DNA from 2 places in the Exiguobacterium sp. HSB13 genome. Region 2 is predicted to be linked to the other one. Evidence: a T-box and tRNA genes for the amino acid it is inferred to sense, from the RefSeq annotation. Region 2 holds a T-box; the other holds one or more tRNA genes.
The links. A T-box is a leader RNA that pairs with one kind of tRNA and senses whether it is charged. The one in region 2 lies ahead of ileS (isoleucine--tRNA ligase), so its partner is inferred to be a tRNA-Ile.
Positions count from the first base shown of each region.

Region 1: it encodes a tRNA-Ile, which carries the amino acid that the T-box ahead of ileS (isoleucine--tRNA ligase) is inferred to sense. The anticodon was not compared.

Region 1 covers NZ_JBUZOM010000001.1:195,931-205,229, forward strand. Annotated here, with positions in the region: gene ACZGCQ_RS01000 (EAL domain-containing protein) at 1-1,691, shown strand, start outside; gene ACZGCQ_RS01005 (GGDEF domain-containing protein) at 1,747-2,829, opposite strand; gene ACZGCQ_RS01010 (5' nucleotidase, NT5C type) at 2,928-3,497, opposite strand; gene ispG (flavodoxin-dependent (E)-4-hydroxy-3-methylbut-2-enyl-diphosphate synthase) at 3,597-4,706, opposite strand; gene ACZGCQ_RS01020 (hypothetical protein) at 4,874-5,359, opposite strand; gene ACZGCQ_RS01025 (Na/Pi cotransporter family protein) at 5,567-7,210, shown strand; tRNA gene ACZGCQ_RS01030 (tRNA-Met) at 7,339-7,412, shown strand; tRNA gene ACZGCQ_RS01035 (tRNA-Ile) at 7,424-7,497, shown strand; gene ACZGCQ_RS01040 (alpha-amylase) at 7,614-9,074, shown strand; gene ACZGCQ_RS01045 (superoxide dismutase) at 9,168-9,299, shown strand, end outside.
Region 2 covers NZ_JBUZOM010000001.1:680,352-689,650, reverse strand. Annotated here, with positions in the region: gene ACZGCQ_RS03630 (SMI1/KNR4 family protein) at 1-64, opposite strand, end outside; gene ileS (isoleucine--tRNA ligase) at 75-3,158, opposite strand; T-box leader at 3,215-3,460, opposite strand; gene ACZGCQ_RS03620 (GNAT family N-acetyltransferase) at 3,545-4,093, shown strand; gene ACZGCQ_RS03615 (hypothetical protein) at 4,098-4,628, opposite strand; gene ACZGCQ_RS03610 (hypothetical protein) at 4,635-5,018, opposite strand; gene ACZGCQ_RS03605 (helix-turn-helix transcriptional regulator) at 5,011-5,220, opposite strand; gene ACZGCQ_RS03600 (DUF2188 domain-containing protein) at 5,358-5,582, opposite strand; gene ACZGCQ_RS03595 (DUF2975 domain-containing protein) at 5,729-6,199, shown strand; gene ACZGCQ_RS03590 (methyl-accepting chemotaxis protein) at 6,732-8,429, shown strand; gene solA (N-methyl-L-tryptophan oxidase) at 8,500-9,299, shown strand, end outside.

The sequences.
Region 1 (9,299 bases), 480 kb from region 2:
CATTTTTAGTCATCATGGGTATTTTTATTTTTTATATCAGTCGTCGTAAGATGGGCACCGTGCTGCAAACTCACCTATTGTCCTTGATGTTGCTCGTCGTTCCAATCACTTCGATTAGCTTTTTACCTTATGCGGCGGTTACCGTTTGGGCTAGCAGCTTTCTATTTTTAATGATCGCTTTAATCTCCTATCAACGAATCATGATGTGGTATGCCATCGTTATTGCTGTGGCAACTAGTTTTTATGTCATGTGGAATGCCGATACCGTGACGGTAGAAATTGATCCGACTGATCATTATGGACGAATTGGCATGATTATAATTGGTGTTTCAATCGCCTTGGTCATCAATCATTTGCATATCCGTAATTTAAATCGTTTGAATGATCTTGCGATACAACTACACGATACGGCACGCCGTGACGAAGAGACGGGTGTCTTGAATCGTCAAGGATTGAACGAAGTCGATTTTCCACGACCTGAACAAAAGCTCTTTTTTGTAGGGATTCATTTAGAAAATTATTATGAGTTGGCACGGTATTTTGGAGAAGACATTCAGTCACATGTTTTACGAGCGTGTATCGAACGGCTCAAGCGAAAACTACCTCCTTATCAAGCATTTGCTCGCATCGAAGCGGGAACGTTATTAATCGTTATGGAAAAGCCGGACGAGGTGGCGTGTAAGGAAGCAATGGAAGAATTGAGTCAAGAAATCTCCGTACCTTATGAAATTGAGGGGCATCATGTCTATGTCAACATATCCATCGTCATTGATAATGGCGAAGGGGCGACCAACAATCGAAAGCGTCGGGTGCAGCAATTATTGACTGCCTTACAAGAAGCAGCGCAACAAAACGAACGTGTGATGTGTATTGACCAAGAATGGCGTAAGGATCAAGAATTACGAGTCAAAGCAGCACAATCCCTAGCCCAAGCTAACATCGAAACGGATTTTCATCTGGTTTATCAATTACAATACGATGTTCAATCAGAGCAATTCATTGGTCTTGAGGCATTGGTTCGATGGAAGACCCCGTTGCAGGGAGCTGATCGACCATCCGTGTTCATTCCGATTGCTGAAAAAAGTGACTTGATCATTCGTTTAGGAGAGTGGATCTTTGAGGAAGGGTGTAAGACGCGTAAAGCATTAATTGGTCTGGTTCCAGATGAGTTTACGCTGTCGGTCAACGTATCACCACGCCAGTTGACGAGTGAGGCATTCATGCCATTCATTGAACGAACACTACTCAAGTATGCATTAAAGCCGCAACAAATTAAGATCGAGATCACAGAAAGTCAGTCGCTTGATTTTGAGAGTCAGTCGATTCATCGAGCGCTTAAGCGTATCAAAACGCTCGATTTCCCGGTTTCGCTTGATGATTTCGGAACCGGACATGCCTCATATCACGTCCTAGAACGCTTATTGCCGTTACGCCAATTAAAGATTCCGAAGCAATTCATCGAACAAATCGGCGAATCGGAGAAACGACAATCCATCCTCGAGTCAATTTTCCAATTGAGTCAATCGATGCATGTCGAATGTATCGTTGAGGGCGTAGAGACAGGAGAAGAAGTACGTATTGCCAAGGAAATCGGCATTCATCTATTCCAAGGTTATTTCTTTGCTAAACCGGTACCACTTGAAGAAATCATATGTCTCCTGCAAAAAACAAATGAAGGAACGGTCCGTTGACCAACAAAAGCCACTTCAGTCCGAATCGCTCGGAGGAGAAGTGGCTTTTTAGTATTCATTCCGATCGATACAGGCGATACTGATTTCGTCCTTGCGCTTTGGCTTCGTATAAAGCGCTATCCGCTTGCTTAAATACTGTTTCAGTTGGTTGTTGATGAGCGTAAGCAATACCTGCGGACACCGTAATGGATACGGCATGATCTTGCATGACGAATGGTGTTTGCTGAACGGCTGTTACGATTGTTTCAGCTAGGACGACAGGAGGATGCAATTCAATGTCTGGAACGATGACGATGAATTCTTCACCACCATATCGACCGACCGTAACCGGTGCCGGACAATGCTCGTTCAATAAGATCGAAAAGTGGCGTAAGACAGCGTCTCCGACAGCATGACCGTGGGTATCGTTTATATTCTTAAAGTGATCCAAATCAAACAAGATGACGCCCCAAGCATCTTTACTCTTTTCGAGCGCCGTGACTTTTTCTAAAATGACATGGCGATTCGCGAGTCGCGTCAATTGATCGGTCGAAGCAAGGTAGGATTGATAAGAATAAAGAACAAAATGCTGCTGAAGGAGTGAAGACAAACGATAAAACAAAAAGGCTCCACCAATCGTTAAAATGAAATATGGAATATAAATCGTTCCCCAGGCATCCGCTGGAGAGTTACTCATAATCAATCGCGAGAGTACGAGTAGGGAACCGACCGTGACGATGGCAGAAAAGAAGTAACCTTGCCGTTTGATGAATCGACGACAAATAAAAGAAAGTACTAAAAATCCAAGTAGTGTGATGACAGAACTAAACAGAGCGCTTAGTGAATCTCCACTATCAATCACGAATCGATAAATCAAGAGCATCAGCCCTGTTACGGCAATACTGATATTACCACCGAACAAGGCAGACAAAGCGAGAGGTAATAACCGTAAATCAATCAATGCTCCATTCAAGTCGATTGCATGATGCATAAGTAGAATGCCAGTTATACCATTGGACAGTCCGAAATAGAGACGAGTAGACATTTTAGAGTCAGGTTGAATTGGCAAACGATCACGAAGTAAGTAAAAGGTGAACGTAGAAACGAAAAAAATAATACAGATATTCATAAAAAAGATATTCACTGTTGCAAGCATCATGAAGCCCTTCCTATATCAAAGTTTCAATCCTATAGTCATTGTACGATATCAAGTCATGTAATGACATAAAAATGGAAAAAACAGCCTAATCGGCTGTTTTAACGAATCGGTGCAAATTTTTGAATCTCTTGAACGGCCTCATTCCATGAAGCGACACGAATGACATTATTCGGTACGGCTTTACGGTTATAAGGTGCGTCGAACAAGATGACAGGAATAGATGTGTCTTCTGCGATCTGCACAGCATTCTCTAATCGGTCTTCCATGAATAAATCGAGTGATAAATCACGGACGACTTGTACTTTGTCGTGTGATCCCGTCATGATCAAGGAATCAAGAGGAAGTTCGTGTTGTTTGATCCACTCTTCTGTTACAGGACGAACGAGCTCCGATCGTGCTGTCACGTAATGAAGATCATATTGCTTCCGCAAATTCCATAAGTGATGGCGAACATGTTCTTGAGGGATGGATTCACGATAAATGCCTGTCTCGTGACCAGAGTTCACCATGTAGTCCCAAAATTCGATTTGATTCATATCGGTATACGTATGCAATTCATACTCGGACGCCTGGTCGAAGTCAATCGACGTTCCGAGATATTTATTCATGTAAGTGAAGCAAGAGGATGGATGTGTGATCGTTCCATCAATGTCGATTCCAATTTTCATTTACAGTCACCCACGTTCTAAAAATTTTTCTTCACTTAGTATAACATAGTCGAAATCGAGATACGAAAAAAGACTCCTCGCGAGGGAGAAGTCTTTAATTTATGCGTGGTTCGCTTTTTCGGCTTCTTTTTCAGCCTGTTTTTCGAGAACGATCGCATCAATCTCTTTCTTCAATTCTTCGACCATCGTTGCTTCCGGTACTTTACGAATGATTTCTCCGTGACGGAATAGCAATCCTTCGTTTCGTGCACCAGCGATACCGATATCAGCTTCACGTGCTTCACCAGGACCGTTGACCGCACATCCGAGAACCGCAACTTTGATGTTCGCTTGGATGTTTTCGATATAGTCTTCGATTTCTGCAGCGATCGACATTAAATCGATTTCGATCCGACCACATGTTGGACATGAGATCAATGTCGCTGCGTTCGCTGCGAGACCAAATGATTTCAAGACTTCTTTTGCGACTTTTACTTCTTCGACAGGGTCCGCTGAAAGAGATACACGAACCGTGTTTCCGATTCCCCGTGACAAGATCGCGCCAAGTCCGGCTGCTGATTTTAATGAACCAGAGCGAAGTGGACCAGATTCCGTAATCCCGACATGAAGTGGGTAGTCGAATGATTCAGAAGCGAGCTGATACGCTTCAAGCGCCAACTGTACGTCAGATGCTTTAAGCGAGACGATGATATCGTGGAAGTCAAGATCTTCGAGGATCTTAATGTGGTGCAACGCGCTCTCAACCATACCACGAGCAGTTGGATAGCCATATTTTTCAAGAATATGCTTTTCAAGGGAACCGGCGTTTACCCCAATACGAATTGGGATGTTTTTCGCTTTTGCTGCTGTCACGACGGCTTCGACCTTTTCGCGACGACCGATGTTACCCGGGTTGATCCGGATTTTATCGACGCCAGCTTCGATTGCCATGAGCGCGAGTTTATAGTTGAAGTGGATGTCTACGACAAGCGGAATGTTGATTCGGCTTTTGATTTCTGCAAGTGCGAGCGCATCACGTTCTTCTGGACAAGCGACGCGGACGATTTGGCAACCAGCTTCTTCAAGGCGTAGGATTTCAGCGACTGTCGCTTCGACGTCGTGTGTTTTAGTTGTCGTCATACTTTGGATGATGACTTCATTATTTCCACCAATGACAAGGTCCCCTACACGAACGGGACGAGTCTTAGAGCGATGGACCATTTTCGGCATATCGAAAATCTCCTTTTGTGGCATACCGCCATATTGTTTATGTTTACCTTTTCTATCATATCGAACTATTCCCTAAAAATCGAGAAACAAGAACGAAAATTGAACATTTACAATTGTTTAATGAAAGAAGGGCGTCCGTCAATCCGTCGGACGCCTGATTTTAATACTCATTGGGGTTTACGTGAAGCGCGTGGCTTTGAGGAACGGGCAATCCATAATGGCACTAATGTGTAGACGAAGTGTCCAATTACGAGCACCCCGATTCCGAAGCGAGGATAATCGAGTTGGTATAGAAGCATACCAAGTGGGAAGGACCAGAGATTCGTTGCAACCGTATAAGGAAACGTTTGGCGATACGCCCACGGACGGGGAAGTAACAATCGGACAAATCCTTTTGTGAGATACGCCATAAACAATACGTAAAGTAATACAGCGATTGCGATAAAGATGAAATGAAGGATAAACCAGACGACGATCGGGATGTTTTTTTGTAAAAAGAAGGAATCAATGACCGTTGTCCAAAAAGAAATCCAAGCTAATCCACAGAAATAAAGGGAAACATCTGCCAAACGAAGACGCAAAAACGGACGATTTGGGATTAAGGAAGTTTGTAAGTAATTAATCAGTTGACGTAAAAATGACAAGTAAATCACTCTTTCTATTGTTTTATAACAGAACTTATTTAATTTATTTTCATTGGTAATAAAGGCTTTTTGTGTAATGGTACAGATTAATAAAACCTTAACAAACGGATGTCGGAAAAACTATTTACAAGTTCACTGGACCTTTACATAATAGGGGAGTCGAAAAAATAAACTTTACAAACACATCAATCCACATGAAATAAAGGAGCTGGCAAGATGAACTATGATTTGCAGGAAATGATTTTCACCTTCATTGGTGGACTCGGGATTTTCCTTTTCGGTATTAAGTATATGGGAGATGGGCTCCAAAAAACAGCAGGAGACCGATTACGTTACATCCTCGATAAATATACGACGAATCCACTATTAGGTATTCTAGCAGGTATCGTTGTCACGATTTTAATTCAATCTTCGTCAGGGACGACCGTCATCGTCGTCGGTCTCGTTAGTGCGGGTCTGATGAATTTACGACAGGCGATCGGAGTCGTCATGGGGGCAAACATCGGAACAACGATTACTGCCTTCATCATCGGCTTTAACGTCAAGGAAGCAGCGCTTCCAGCGATTGCGATTGGTGCTTTCTTGATCTTCTTCTTCAATAAAGAACGGGTTCAATACATCGGACAGATTTTCTTCGGATTTGGTGCATTGTTCTATGGTCTCACTTTGATGGGCGACGGAATGGCTCCGCTTGAATCAAGCGTCTGGTTCCGTGAGTTGACTGTATCGATGTCGGATAACCCATTGCTGGGTGTCTTCGTCGGAACAATCTTTACTGTTCTTGTTCAGTCGTCGTCAGCAACGATCGGTATCTTACAAGAGTTGTACGCTGGTGGCATGATCGATATCAAAGCAGCTCTTCCGGTCTTGTTCGGTGATAACATCGGAACGACGATCACAGCAGTACTCGCAGCACTTGGTGCGTCGATTGCAGCTAAACGAACAGCAGCAGCACACGTCATCTTCAATATCATCGGAACAGTATTGTTCCTGATTGCATTACCAATCTTCTCAAGCTTCATCATATGGATCACAGGCACGCTTGAATTAGGTCCGAAAATGCAAATCGCCTTTGCACACGGAACATTCAACGTCGTCAATACGTTGATTCAATGTTGGTTCATTGCGCAAATCGCATGGCTTGTACAAAAAATCGTACCGGGTACGGATACGACGATTGATTCAAAACCGCGTCATCTCGATCAAAATATCTTGAACCAATCTTCGGCACTCGCATTAAACCAAGCGAAGCTTGAAGTGTTACGAATGGGTGAATTCTCAAAAGATGCGCTTGCAAAAGCACACCGTTACACACAATCGCATGATAAAAAGGATGTATCAGAATCAGAACAGATCGAATATGCGATTAATCATTTAAATACAGAAGTCACAAGTTATCTCGTTAAAGTAGCGGCACATGATCTATCAGAGCGTGAATCAAATGAACACTCGTTACTGATGCATGCCGTCAATGACTTTGAACGAATTGGTGACCACGTCGAAAACATCGTCGAATTGGTCGATTTCCAAATCGTCAACCGGATTCAGTTCACATCATCAGCGAAACAAGAGCTTGATGATATGTATGCCTTGACGCAAGAAATCGTCGACTGTGCCGTTCGCGCCGTCGAAGAGGACGATGTTACACGAGCTCGCAAAGTTCTAGAACTCGAAGGTAAACTTGATGCACTCGAACGTTCATTCCGTAAACACCATGTCCTTCGTGTTAACGCTGGCGAATGTACGGGCCAAGCAGGGATGATCTTCGTCGATCTCTTGTCGAACCTCGAACGAATTGGCGATCATGCTGTAAACATCACGGATCTCGTCCTTGAACAGCGGACGGCATTAACGAACTAAGCGAAATACGATTTGTCTATGACAGCTGATTTCAAAAAATGAAATCAGCTGTTTGTTTTTTTGAAATAGCATATTGACAAGTTTCGCCACATCTCGTAATCTAGTAAGAGTAAAGCAACATACATCATGGCGGTGTAGCTCAGCTGGCTAGAGCGTACGGTTCATACCCGTGAGGTCGTGGGTTCGACTCCCTCCGCCGCTACTATTACTTAAGGACCCTTAGCTCAGCTGGTTAGAGCTGACGGCTCATAACCGTCCGGTCGCAGGTTCGAGCCCTGCAGGGTCCATTCAGTAGAACGCACCTCGTTGAAAAACGAGGTGCGTTTATTTTTGTTCCTCCGGGGAATAGTAAAGATATTGTAATAATATTCATACTATAGTAACTAAGGGAGAGCGAAGAGAGATGGAACGTAACCATACGATGATGCAGTTTTTTGAGTGGCATGTAGAGAATGATGGGAAGCACTGGCAACGCTTGAAAGAGCGGGCGCCTGAATTACGTGCTGCCGGCATCACGTCCGTGTGGATTCCACCGGCGTCAAAAGGTCAATCAGATGAAGATACAGGATATGGAATTTATGACGTATATGATTTAGGCGAATTTGATCAAAAAGGAACGGTCCGTACGAAATATGGTACAAAGGATGAACTCGTCGAAGCGATTCAAGTCGCTCGTGAGAATGACATCGCCATTTATGCGGATGTTGTCATGAACCATAAAGCAGCAGCCGATGAACTTGAGACAATCAATGTCGTTGAGGTCCATCCAGAAGACCGTTCGAAAGAAATTTCAGAAGAATTCGAAATCGAAGCATGGACGAAATTTACGTTCCCTGGTCGAAACGGAAAATATTCGGATTTTGTCTGGACACATGAATTCTTTAATGGAACGGATTTCGATGCCCGTGAAGAAAAAACCGGTGTCTTCAAGATATCCGGTAAAAATAAAGACTGGAACGATCAAGTCGATGACGAATTCGGAAACTATGATTATTTGATGTTCGCGAACATCGATTATAACCATCCGGAAGTACGTGAAGAGATGATCCGCTGGGGGCATTGGTTCCAAGAGACGATTGACTGCCAAGGATTCCGACTCGACGCCATCAAACATATCAATTATGAATTCGTTCATGAATTTGCAAAATCGATGATCGAGAAAAATGATGGCGATTTCTATATGGTCGGGGAGTTCTGGAAATCAGATCTCGATGATTGCCGTCATTTCCTTGATAGCGTTGATTACACGATCGATTTGTTCGACGTTCCCCTTCATTATAAATTCCATGAAGCTTCGAACCAGGGACAAGAGTTTGATTTAACAACGTTGTTTGCAGATACGCTCGTCGAATCACACCCGACGAATGCCGTCACGTTCGTCGATAATCATGATTCACAACCAGGTGAATCACTCGAATCATGGGTAGATGACTGGTTCAAACAGCATGCGTATGCATCGATCTTACTTCGGAAAGACGGTTATCCATGTGTCTTCTACGGTGACTATTATGGAGTGCAAGGACCTCATCCTGTAGAGGGTAAAAAAGAAATGATTGATGCTTTACTGTATGCACGTTATCACAAAGCATATGGTGACCAAGAAGATTATCTCGATGATCCGCATTGCGTCGGTTGGGTTCGTCGAGGCGTAGAAGAAATCGAGAACTCTGGCTGTGCTGTCTTATTGTCGAATGCTGACATGTGCGAGAAGCGCATGTTCGTTGGTGAAGAGCGCGCGGGACAAGAGTGGTTCGATTATACGAACCACCAAGATCACCCAGTTGTGATCGACGATGAAGGATTCGGTGTCTTCCCAGTTCCAGGTGGAGGTGTCTCTGTTTTTGCTCCACGAGAAGTCGAGTAAATCCGAGGGTCTTGACTTGCGTCAACACAGGTTCTTTTGCTAGTCTTAAAGGGTATTGAAGTTTTCGAAAATAGCACAAAGGGGGACATGAACATGTCAAAATTTGAATTACCAGAACTCGGCTACGCTTATGATGCGCTTGAGCCACATATCGATGCTCGTACGATGGAGATTCACCACACGAAACACCACAACACGTATGTCACGAACGTGAATGCGGCGCTT
Region 2 (9,299 bases):
CTTCTTTTTGGACCTCTAACAAACCGTCGACGAGTCGACCTTTTAATGCTTCTAATGCAATCATGCTCTTCTCCTTAACAATATTCTTTCGTTGGTGTGAACGAGACACCGACATCGTGTCCGCCTAGCTGAACATCCCCTGCTCCTTGTAGCGGTTCAGTTCGCACGGAGGATAAGGCAAGGTGTTTGAATAACAAAGGCTCAAACGTCTCGACGATCGGTTGGAACGTCGCATCGACCGACAAGACGAGATCGATTCGGGCGTCCCGCGATAATGCTTGTGCCTTCCGTTCCGACTGGATATAACGGACGAGCTCCCGCATCCAGCGTTCTTGCTCCAGTGCTTCCGTGATCCGCGTATCGAGCGTCACGGTGAGTCCACCACTCGTCGCAGCAGCAAAGCCCGTCTGGACGATTGGTTCGACGATGACGTCCGCTTGACGCACTTCGACTTCATCGCCTGATGCGGTCTGATAGATCAATCTTCTGGTCTCGAGCAAGTCGGAAGTCTCCTGTGCAGACAATTGTTGTAGCCATTGGTGGATCGCGTTCGCTTGCTGTGCGAATTTCGCTCCGGCTGCGCGGAAGTTCAGTTTCAGACGGAACCGTGTCGTCGCTTGCGTCGTCGGAACGATTCGGACGTCTTTTACATTCAGTTCCTCTTGAATGATTGCCGTATAGTCCGCCCACAAAAAGGTTTCGCTCGATTGGACGCTTAGGCTAGCAAGCGGTTGTTTGACTTTTAAGGCGTGCGTATTACGTACTTGTCGTCCTAACTCGACGACAGACACGACTTGCATCATCTCGTATTCCAGATCAGGTCGGAGCATCGATCGATCGGCAACCGGATAATCCGCTTCATGTACGCTCATTCCTGTTAATCGCTGATAGACATCATCGGCAAGGTATGGGGTGAACGGAGCGAGTAGTCGTGCCGTCGTCGAAAGTGCGAAGTGAAGCGTCTTGTACGCGGCTTGTTTTTCTTGCGACCAATCAGCTTGCCAGAAACGTTCCCGCGAACGGCGGATGTACCAGTTACTGATCTCATGCACGAGTGTCGCAATGCTCCGCGCTGCTTGAGTCAATTGATAATCGTCCATCGCATCCGTCACGTCTTGCGTCGTCTGATGAACACGCGAGAGCAACCATTCGTCGAGTCGCGTCCGTTTTTGCGGACGTGAGCCATCAAATCCGTCCAGTTCGGCATATGTCAGATAAAACTGGACGGCATGATCCAGCGTATCGACTAGCTTTGATTTTGCTTCTTGGACGATCCGCTCAGCAAACCGTTTCGCACTCCACGGACTGCTGTCGACGAGTAGCGCCCAGCGCAGGCTATCAGCACCATATGCTTCGATTAACGCCACCGGGTCGAGGGCATTTCCACGACTCTTCGACATCTTCTGCCCGTTCTCATCGAGGACGTGCCCGAGTGCAAGGACACGCTTATAGGTAGGCTGTCCCGTGAAGAGTGTCGAGATCGCTTGCAAGCTGTAGAACCAGCCCCGCGTCTGATCGATGCCTTCGATGACGACATCGGCTGGATAGCGGTTAAGCGTCTGCGTCCGTGACGGATAATGCTGTTGCGCGAACGGCATCGCTCCGCTATCAAACCAGACATCGATGACTTCTGGTGTCCGGTGCATCACTCCCTGACACGTCGGACACGAGACCGATAACGCATCAACGTATGATTTATGCAACTCGACAGATTCCGTCGATGTCGTCGTCCGGTGCAACAACTCAGCCTTGTTTTTTGGAACGAACATCGTGTCACACGCTTCACACTCCCAGACGTTCAGTGGTGTACCCCAGTAGCGATTGCGACTGATGTTCCAGTCGACGAGTTGCTCAAGGAACTTCCCGAACCGCCCTTCCTTGACGTGATCAGGGTACCACGTCACAGACGCATTGTTCGCAAGGAGTTGTTCCTTGACGGCCGTCGTCTCGATGAACCAGTTGTCTTGTGCGTAATAGAGCAGTGGCGAGTCACATCGCCAACAATGCGGATAGCTGTGCGTATATCGTTTTTTCGCAAACAAGCGTCCCCGTTCAGCGAGCAGCTGGATGATTGCAACGTCTGACTCCTTGACGAATCGACCAACGAGTGGTGGAACGGCATCCGTGTAACATCCAGCAGCATCGACGACATTAACGAATGACAGACCGTTTTCCCGGACGACCCGGTAATCTTCTTCCCCGTACGCTGGAGCAAGGTGGACAAGTCCGGTTCCGCTCGTCGCTTGGACGAAGGACGCCCCGACGACCGTGTGACCGTTCTCTGGCGTCACGAAATCAAACGGTGGTTCATAACGCAAGCCGACGAGTTTCGCACCGAGCTGTTCGGATACGACCTCGACGGATTCTGAGAACAGTTCAGCGACTAACGCTTTTGCGACAATGAATTGCTCTCCTTCAAACGCTACCGTGACATACGTCAATTCCGGATGAACCGCCACCGCGACGTTTGCAGGTAACGTCCACGGTGTCGTCGTCCATGTAAGTAGAAACGTCTGCTCCATGTCGACGATCGGGAGTTTGACCGTCGCCGATAAGTCCGTCACGTCCTGATAGCCTTGCGCGACTTCATGGGAACTGAGTGACGTCTGACAGCTCGGACAATACGGTGATACACGATGTCCCTTCGTCAACCAGCCTTTGTCATGGATCGTCCCGAGGATGTACCAGACGCTTTCGATATACTCGTCCTCCATCGTCACGTAAGGGTCATCCATATCGACCCAGTAGCCGAGTTTTTCCGTGAAGTAACGCCACTGTGTTTCATAGGAGAAGACACTTTCCTTACAGCGTGCGATGAATGCTTCAACACCATAGTCTTCGATCGCTTGTTTGCCGGAGATCCCGAGTTGTTTCTCGACACCGAGTTCGACCGGTAGTCCATGCGTATCCCAGCCGGCTTTTCGTTCGACCCGGAACCCTTGCATCGTCTTATAGCGGGCGACGGTATCCTTGACGGTTCGTCCGAGTGCATGACCGACGTGGGGTAAGCCGTTCGCAGTCGGCGGTCCTTCGTAGAATACGAATTCCGCTTTCGTGCGTTGCTCAATCGATCGTGCGAAGACTTGGTCTTGTTTCCATCTGTTTCGAACACGTTCCTCGCGTTGTTGTACGGTTTCTGCTTGGTTTAGTGACGTCATCTCTTGTTCTCTCCTTTGTCGGTAACTAAGAGAATACAAAAAAGTCCGCCCCCTTTGACAGGGACGGACTTCACCGCGATACCACCCATATTCCGTCGAGAATGCTTATTCTCGACAGCACTTAGTTGCACACTATCATGTGCATTCCATGTAACGGTGGACACCCGGTCACGCTTACTGAATGGTTCAGCGTGACTTCTCAGAGAGGATCTTCATGATTGATCTGGCTACCGGTTCTCAGCAATCCCGGTTTTCTGTAAGGCAGAGGGACAATCATTACTCTTTCTCGTCAACGAAATGATATGCTCTTGTTGTGGAGAATCTTACCATATGCCTTAAAGACTGCACAACAGCTTTTTACATTTTCTTGCAAAGGAGTTTTTTGAATGTTACATACTTTCCCAACGCTTAAAACGAACCGTCTCGTCTTACGCGAAGTGTTACCCGAAGATGCTACAAGTGTCCTCGCCTATTTATCAGACGAACACGTCGTCAAACAGATGGGACTCGACGCCTTTCAATCAGAAGCAGACGCGCTTGAAGAGATTGACTGGTACGCTTCGATTCGTCGCGATGGCACGGGCATCCGGTTCGGGATCACGTTACAAGAAGACGATGTCATCATCGGCAGTTGCGGATTCTTGAATCAGTCGGCACGCCATCAGCGGGCAGAACTCGGGTTTGAGTTGAGTCCAGCTTATCAGGGACAGGGCATCGCGAAAGAAGCAGCACTTGCGGTCATCACATATGGGTTTGAGGAGCTCTCTTTAAATCGTATCGAAGCACTTGTCTTACCAGCAAACACTGTGTCTCAACGATTGCTCGAACGGCTCGGATTCCAGCGGGAAGGGTTGCTTCGTCAATATGAGAAAACACGTGGTCAGTTCGATGATTTGTATATGTACTCGATTTTGCGGAGTGATTGGTCTGTCTAAAATCTCACTTTAGGTTCTTCGACTCTAACTTTTTGATCCGTCGGTAGACTTCTTCTACTTCTGTTTGCGCAAACCAGGCATCGGGATGCTTTTCAAACATCAACAAATTGATATACCATTCGATGTTATCAGGATCTAATTCGACTGCTTTTTTTGCATGGAATAAAGCGATTACGCAAGCTCCCTCGAGATGGCAAAGTGGATGTAACATCAATGAAGACGTCAAATCATGTATCTCGCTTGATTCATGGTGTTGGAGTAAATAATTCATAAAGGCATATATCGTGAGATGAAACGTATCAAACCCTGCACTCAGGATCATGTTGGATTGCTCTTCTTTTGTTAACTCTAAAAATAATTTCGCTGCTTTCTCGAAATCCATCTCGGCAATATGTTTCCTTAATCGGTACTCTAATTCCGTCACGGTGATTCCCTTCCTCCATAAAAAATCGCTGTTAATTGGCACTTGCACTATTACCCGAGTCGTCTCTCCCAGTAATGTATCTAACATCCGTTGCAGAAGATCGACTGCCATTTCTTTTCATCGATAGGATCGTGCCTTTAGGAATTCAATGATCGGCAACAGTGTCAGTCCGATAGCGAACAAGACGATTAATAACAGATTCGCTGATTCATGTAAAAAGTAATCGAGACAGATGAATCCAAAAATCAGGACAATCAGGATTTTGTAGCTGACGAGATCGCTTTCCGTCGTAATCTTTTTGCCGAGTTCATCTTCTGGCACAGGACGCTCGTCTTCTCCTGATCTTGCCCACGTAAAATACGAGAAGAACATGATCAACAGAATCGCCAATTGAACAATCGAGAAGAACGTTACGTTGTTTTCGATGATCATACTGATGACTGTAAGACTCGCAAGTATCACGAGCGTTACTAAAAATAAAACCGTTTTTTTCTTAGACATCCCATTCCTCCTGTTCTGAAATGAACAGATGATCGACTTTTGTCCGTAAGACTTTGGCGATATTAAACGCTAATTGTAAAGTCGGATCATACTTGTTGTTTTCAATCGCATTAATCGTCTGCCGACTGACCTGACAACGATCAGCCAGTTCTTGTTGCGATAATTTTGCCGCTAGACGTCGCTCCTTGATGTGGTTTCTCATGTTCATTCCTCCACGACGTGTCAAATTCTTTTTACATCTCTACTGTAATGAATTTCCATCATCATGTCAAAAACTTTTGACATAAAAATCATTAAAAAGACACGCTCTCATGATCAGAACGTGTCGTATATGATGGCTCAACCTCGTGGTGGAAATGGATCATGTCCGTAGGAATCTTTTTCCCGAATCTGCCCTTCTTTGTTATGAATGACGAGCTCTGTCTTCTGACTTTTCGCAATGCGACGCCCTTCTGCAATCGCTTCTTTCTGTGTAGCGAATCGTTTGGTTGCTCGAGTCGCACCGGCAGCTTTCACTTGATAGCCACCTTTTGGATGCGGCGTGACATGTTGCTCTCGTTTCATCACGTGACCTCCATTTCCTTAATCTATTTCATCTACATGACACTATTTTAAAGTGCGGTTGCCTCTTCACTTGAATTTTCTACTAGCCTCTCGGGAGATGCAGTATACTAAAAGAAACGTTTGTTGCCTCGAAAGGAGTTGATATCGTGAATCATTTCGTCTGGCAAGTTCGGTTTTTACGCTTTATCGTCTTCGGTATCATCTTCAGTCTGTTCGGTTTAGCTGGTCTTGGTATCCCACTTGTCTGGCATGGTATCACGAAAAACTTGTTACTCGAGCGACCTGGCTACAGTGTTCTATTGACCGCATACCTTATCTTCATCCCGACTCTTTTGATTTTATTCCATGCGCTCCGCATCCTTCGATATATGTCGATGGCTCCTCCGGCTTTTCCACTCATCACAGCTTCCATTCAATCGATGAAATTGTCTTTTTATATCGTCGCCATTTTAACGGCATGTCTCTTTCCCGTCTTTTTCTATATTGGTCAGATTGACGACGCGCCTGGTCTGATTATCATCGGAATCGGTTTGATTCTTGCTCCGTTGACAATCGGAACGCTACTTGCCTGTATCCAACAATTATTATTACGCTATGTGTTGCCTATGAAATTCTAACGTGAACGACCGAAAAACAAGTTCTCATGATTGTTTTTGTCATTCTAGCCGTTGCTTTTCCTACCTATACACTTTGTTCAATCTCGCTCCTAAGAGCGGGATTTTTTAGTTCGCGTCACATTGATGGCTATCCTGATGTCCCTGTTTCAACAGAATCTTCGATTGGCAACGTAGACATGTCATCAATCGAAATGTGGTTTTTTTTGTGCTGACCGCGTGTCTTCGTAATTCATTTTCATATACATGTCTTGCCTTGATTCGATGATCGACTTCACTTTCCATCTCAATCCCTCTTCCCTCAACTTGTATTTTTTTCTATCTAATATGTGCCCTGAATCATTCTTAATAAATCCTTTTTTAAGAAAAAACGGTTTTTCTTACGACCTTTTATAAAAAAATCGTCAAAAGGTCCTGTTTAATATGTATTTTAACGACCGATAAATGAATTACAGATAGAAAATATGAGTTGAAAGGACGGTTGCATGTGAAAAACACAACCAAGAACCATTCCATCCGAACACGTCTTTTAGTAATGATTAGTTTGATTTTGATTGCCTTTTTTGTTTTTAGTAGTCTGGCCTTATACTTCAATACGAAACAAACTGCAGTCTCAACGCTGAAAGCGACCGCCGAAAAGGACGCGCTTCGCATCAGCAAAACATTCGACACAGTGGCTTATAGCGAATTCCTACAATCGCCTGTCGCGTCCGAGCAGTATGAAACCCTACGGAATCAACTTGATACCTTACGTAAACAAAACGGACTCTTGTATACATACACAGCACGCATCGACCAAAACAAGGTCCATTTGCTGATTGACGGTCTCCCTAAGAAAGATGCCGCAAAGATTAATGAACCGGCGAGTGGCGCAAAAGTTACTGACATGAAGGACGTATTAAATGGTGGAACACACGCGACGGACATCATTGATGATCCTGTATATGGACAGTATATGAGTGTCTACGTTCCGTTAAAGGATGCGTCTGGTCAAATCATCGGAATTCTTGGCGTCGACATCGCTGCGAAGGAAATCGATGCCCTCACAACAGAATTATTAAAACAAAATGCACCGATTTTCATTGGACTTTTACTTCTTCTGTTAACGATCACACTCGTCTTGCTCTACTTCGTCCTCGGTCGAAAGTTACGTCCGCTCGAGACGTTACAGAAAGTCGCTGCCTTGATTGCTGAGGGACGACTCGATCAGGCAAAACAGAACTTGACCGATTTGACGATTGTTTCGAAAGACGAGATCTATGCGCTTGCCATCTCGATTCGTGATATGAACGAGATGCTCCGGACGATGATCGTCGATATCAAACAGACTGCTACCCTTGTCTCAACGACAAGTCAATCGATTGACCAAAGTACGTCGGAAGTACTCGACGGTTCCGAACAAATTGCTCATACGATGTCGGAAATCGCGACCGGGACTGAAAGTCAAACACAAGTCACGCTTTCATTGAATGACGAGATGAATCGATTCGCAGCATTGATTGAAACAACGAATCAGTCTGGTATTGAAATCCAAGGAACGACGGAGCAGATGGCAACGCTGACAGGAGTCGGACGGGATCAAATGTCTGCATCAGTCGAACAGATGCGCCACATTCATCAGCATGTCACGCAATCCGCTAAACAGATTGATCTACTGAAACAGCAATCATCAGATATCCAAACTCTCGTCGGCATCATCCGCGGTATTTCCGAACAGACGAATCTACTCGCCCTCAATGCCGCGATCGAAGCGGCACGCGCTGGTGAACAAGGAAAAGGATTCGCCGTCGTCGCGACCGAGGTCAAGAATCTCTCAAGCCACGTCGCTAGCAGTGTCAGTGAAATCGCAACGATTGTCACGTCGATCGAAGCCAGTGCGCAACAGATGCAACACAGCTTCAAGACGACGGTCGAAGCAACAGCAGCTGGTGAACAAATCGTCCTCGATACGGATACGACGTTCGAACGGTTGACCGATCAAGTCACACACGTCTCATCAGCAACACAGCAGATGACGCAACAGATGGAAGACGTCTTGCAGGCAGAACGGTTCATCCGTAATGCTTTGACGGAAATTGCCGCTGTCGCGGAAGAGCATACGGCGAGTAACGAGGAAGTTGCCGCTGCATCTGAACAAATGATCGCGACGATTACGACGCTGCATACGCTCGTCGGTGATTTGAACGACCGGACAGAACACTTAGAACAAGAAGCCCGTCGATTTGAGATTTAATCTTTCATTTGTTCTTTTCTAGTTCTCACTCTATACTGGTGTGAACTTACATATGAAGGAGTCGAACCAGATGTCCCATTATGATGTCATCATCGTCGGTGCCGGATCCATGGGGATGGCAGCCGGCTACTATCTCTCACGAACCGATCAAAACATCTTACTATTAGACGCTCACGATCCACCGCATGATCAAGCGAGCCACCACGGGGAGACTCGGATCATTCGTCATGCCTACGGAGAAGGTGAAGCGTACGTACCACTTGCGTTAGCCGCGCAACGCTTATGGTACGAGTTGGAACAGATCAGCGGTCGGAGCCTGTTTCTGAACACCGGAGTCTTAAACGCTGGTCACCGTTCGTCCCGTTCGATGCAGACGATCATCAGGAGTGCAGCGCAATACGATTTGCCGCTTGAGGTCCTGACGGCTGACGAAATCAGAACCCGCTGGTCCGGTTTAACGATGCCCGACGAGTATATCGGTTGTTTTGAACCAACGTCCGGTGTGTTGAAGTGCGCGGATTGTATTGAAACATACCGCGATCTTGCTGTCGCAAACGGTGTCGACATCCAGACGAATGCGAAAGTGACGACGCTTACCGCCCACGCCACTGGCGTTGACGTAACGGTCGGATCAGACACCTATTCAGCTGATGCATTGATCGTCGCAGCCGGTGCCTGGTCTGGTCCATTGCTCGAACAAACTGGACTCTCCTTACCACTGCGCCCGGTCCGCAAGACATTCGCCTGGTTCGAAGCAGCGGAAGAGGTATTCAATGACGCGGTGTTCCCTGCCTTCGCCTTTGATACACCCGCCGGTTATTATTACGGTTTTCCAAGTATCGCTCAAGCCGGTCTGAAAATTGGGCGTCA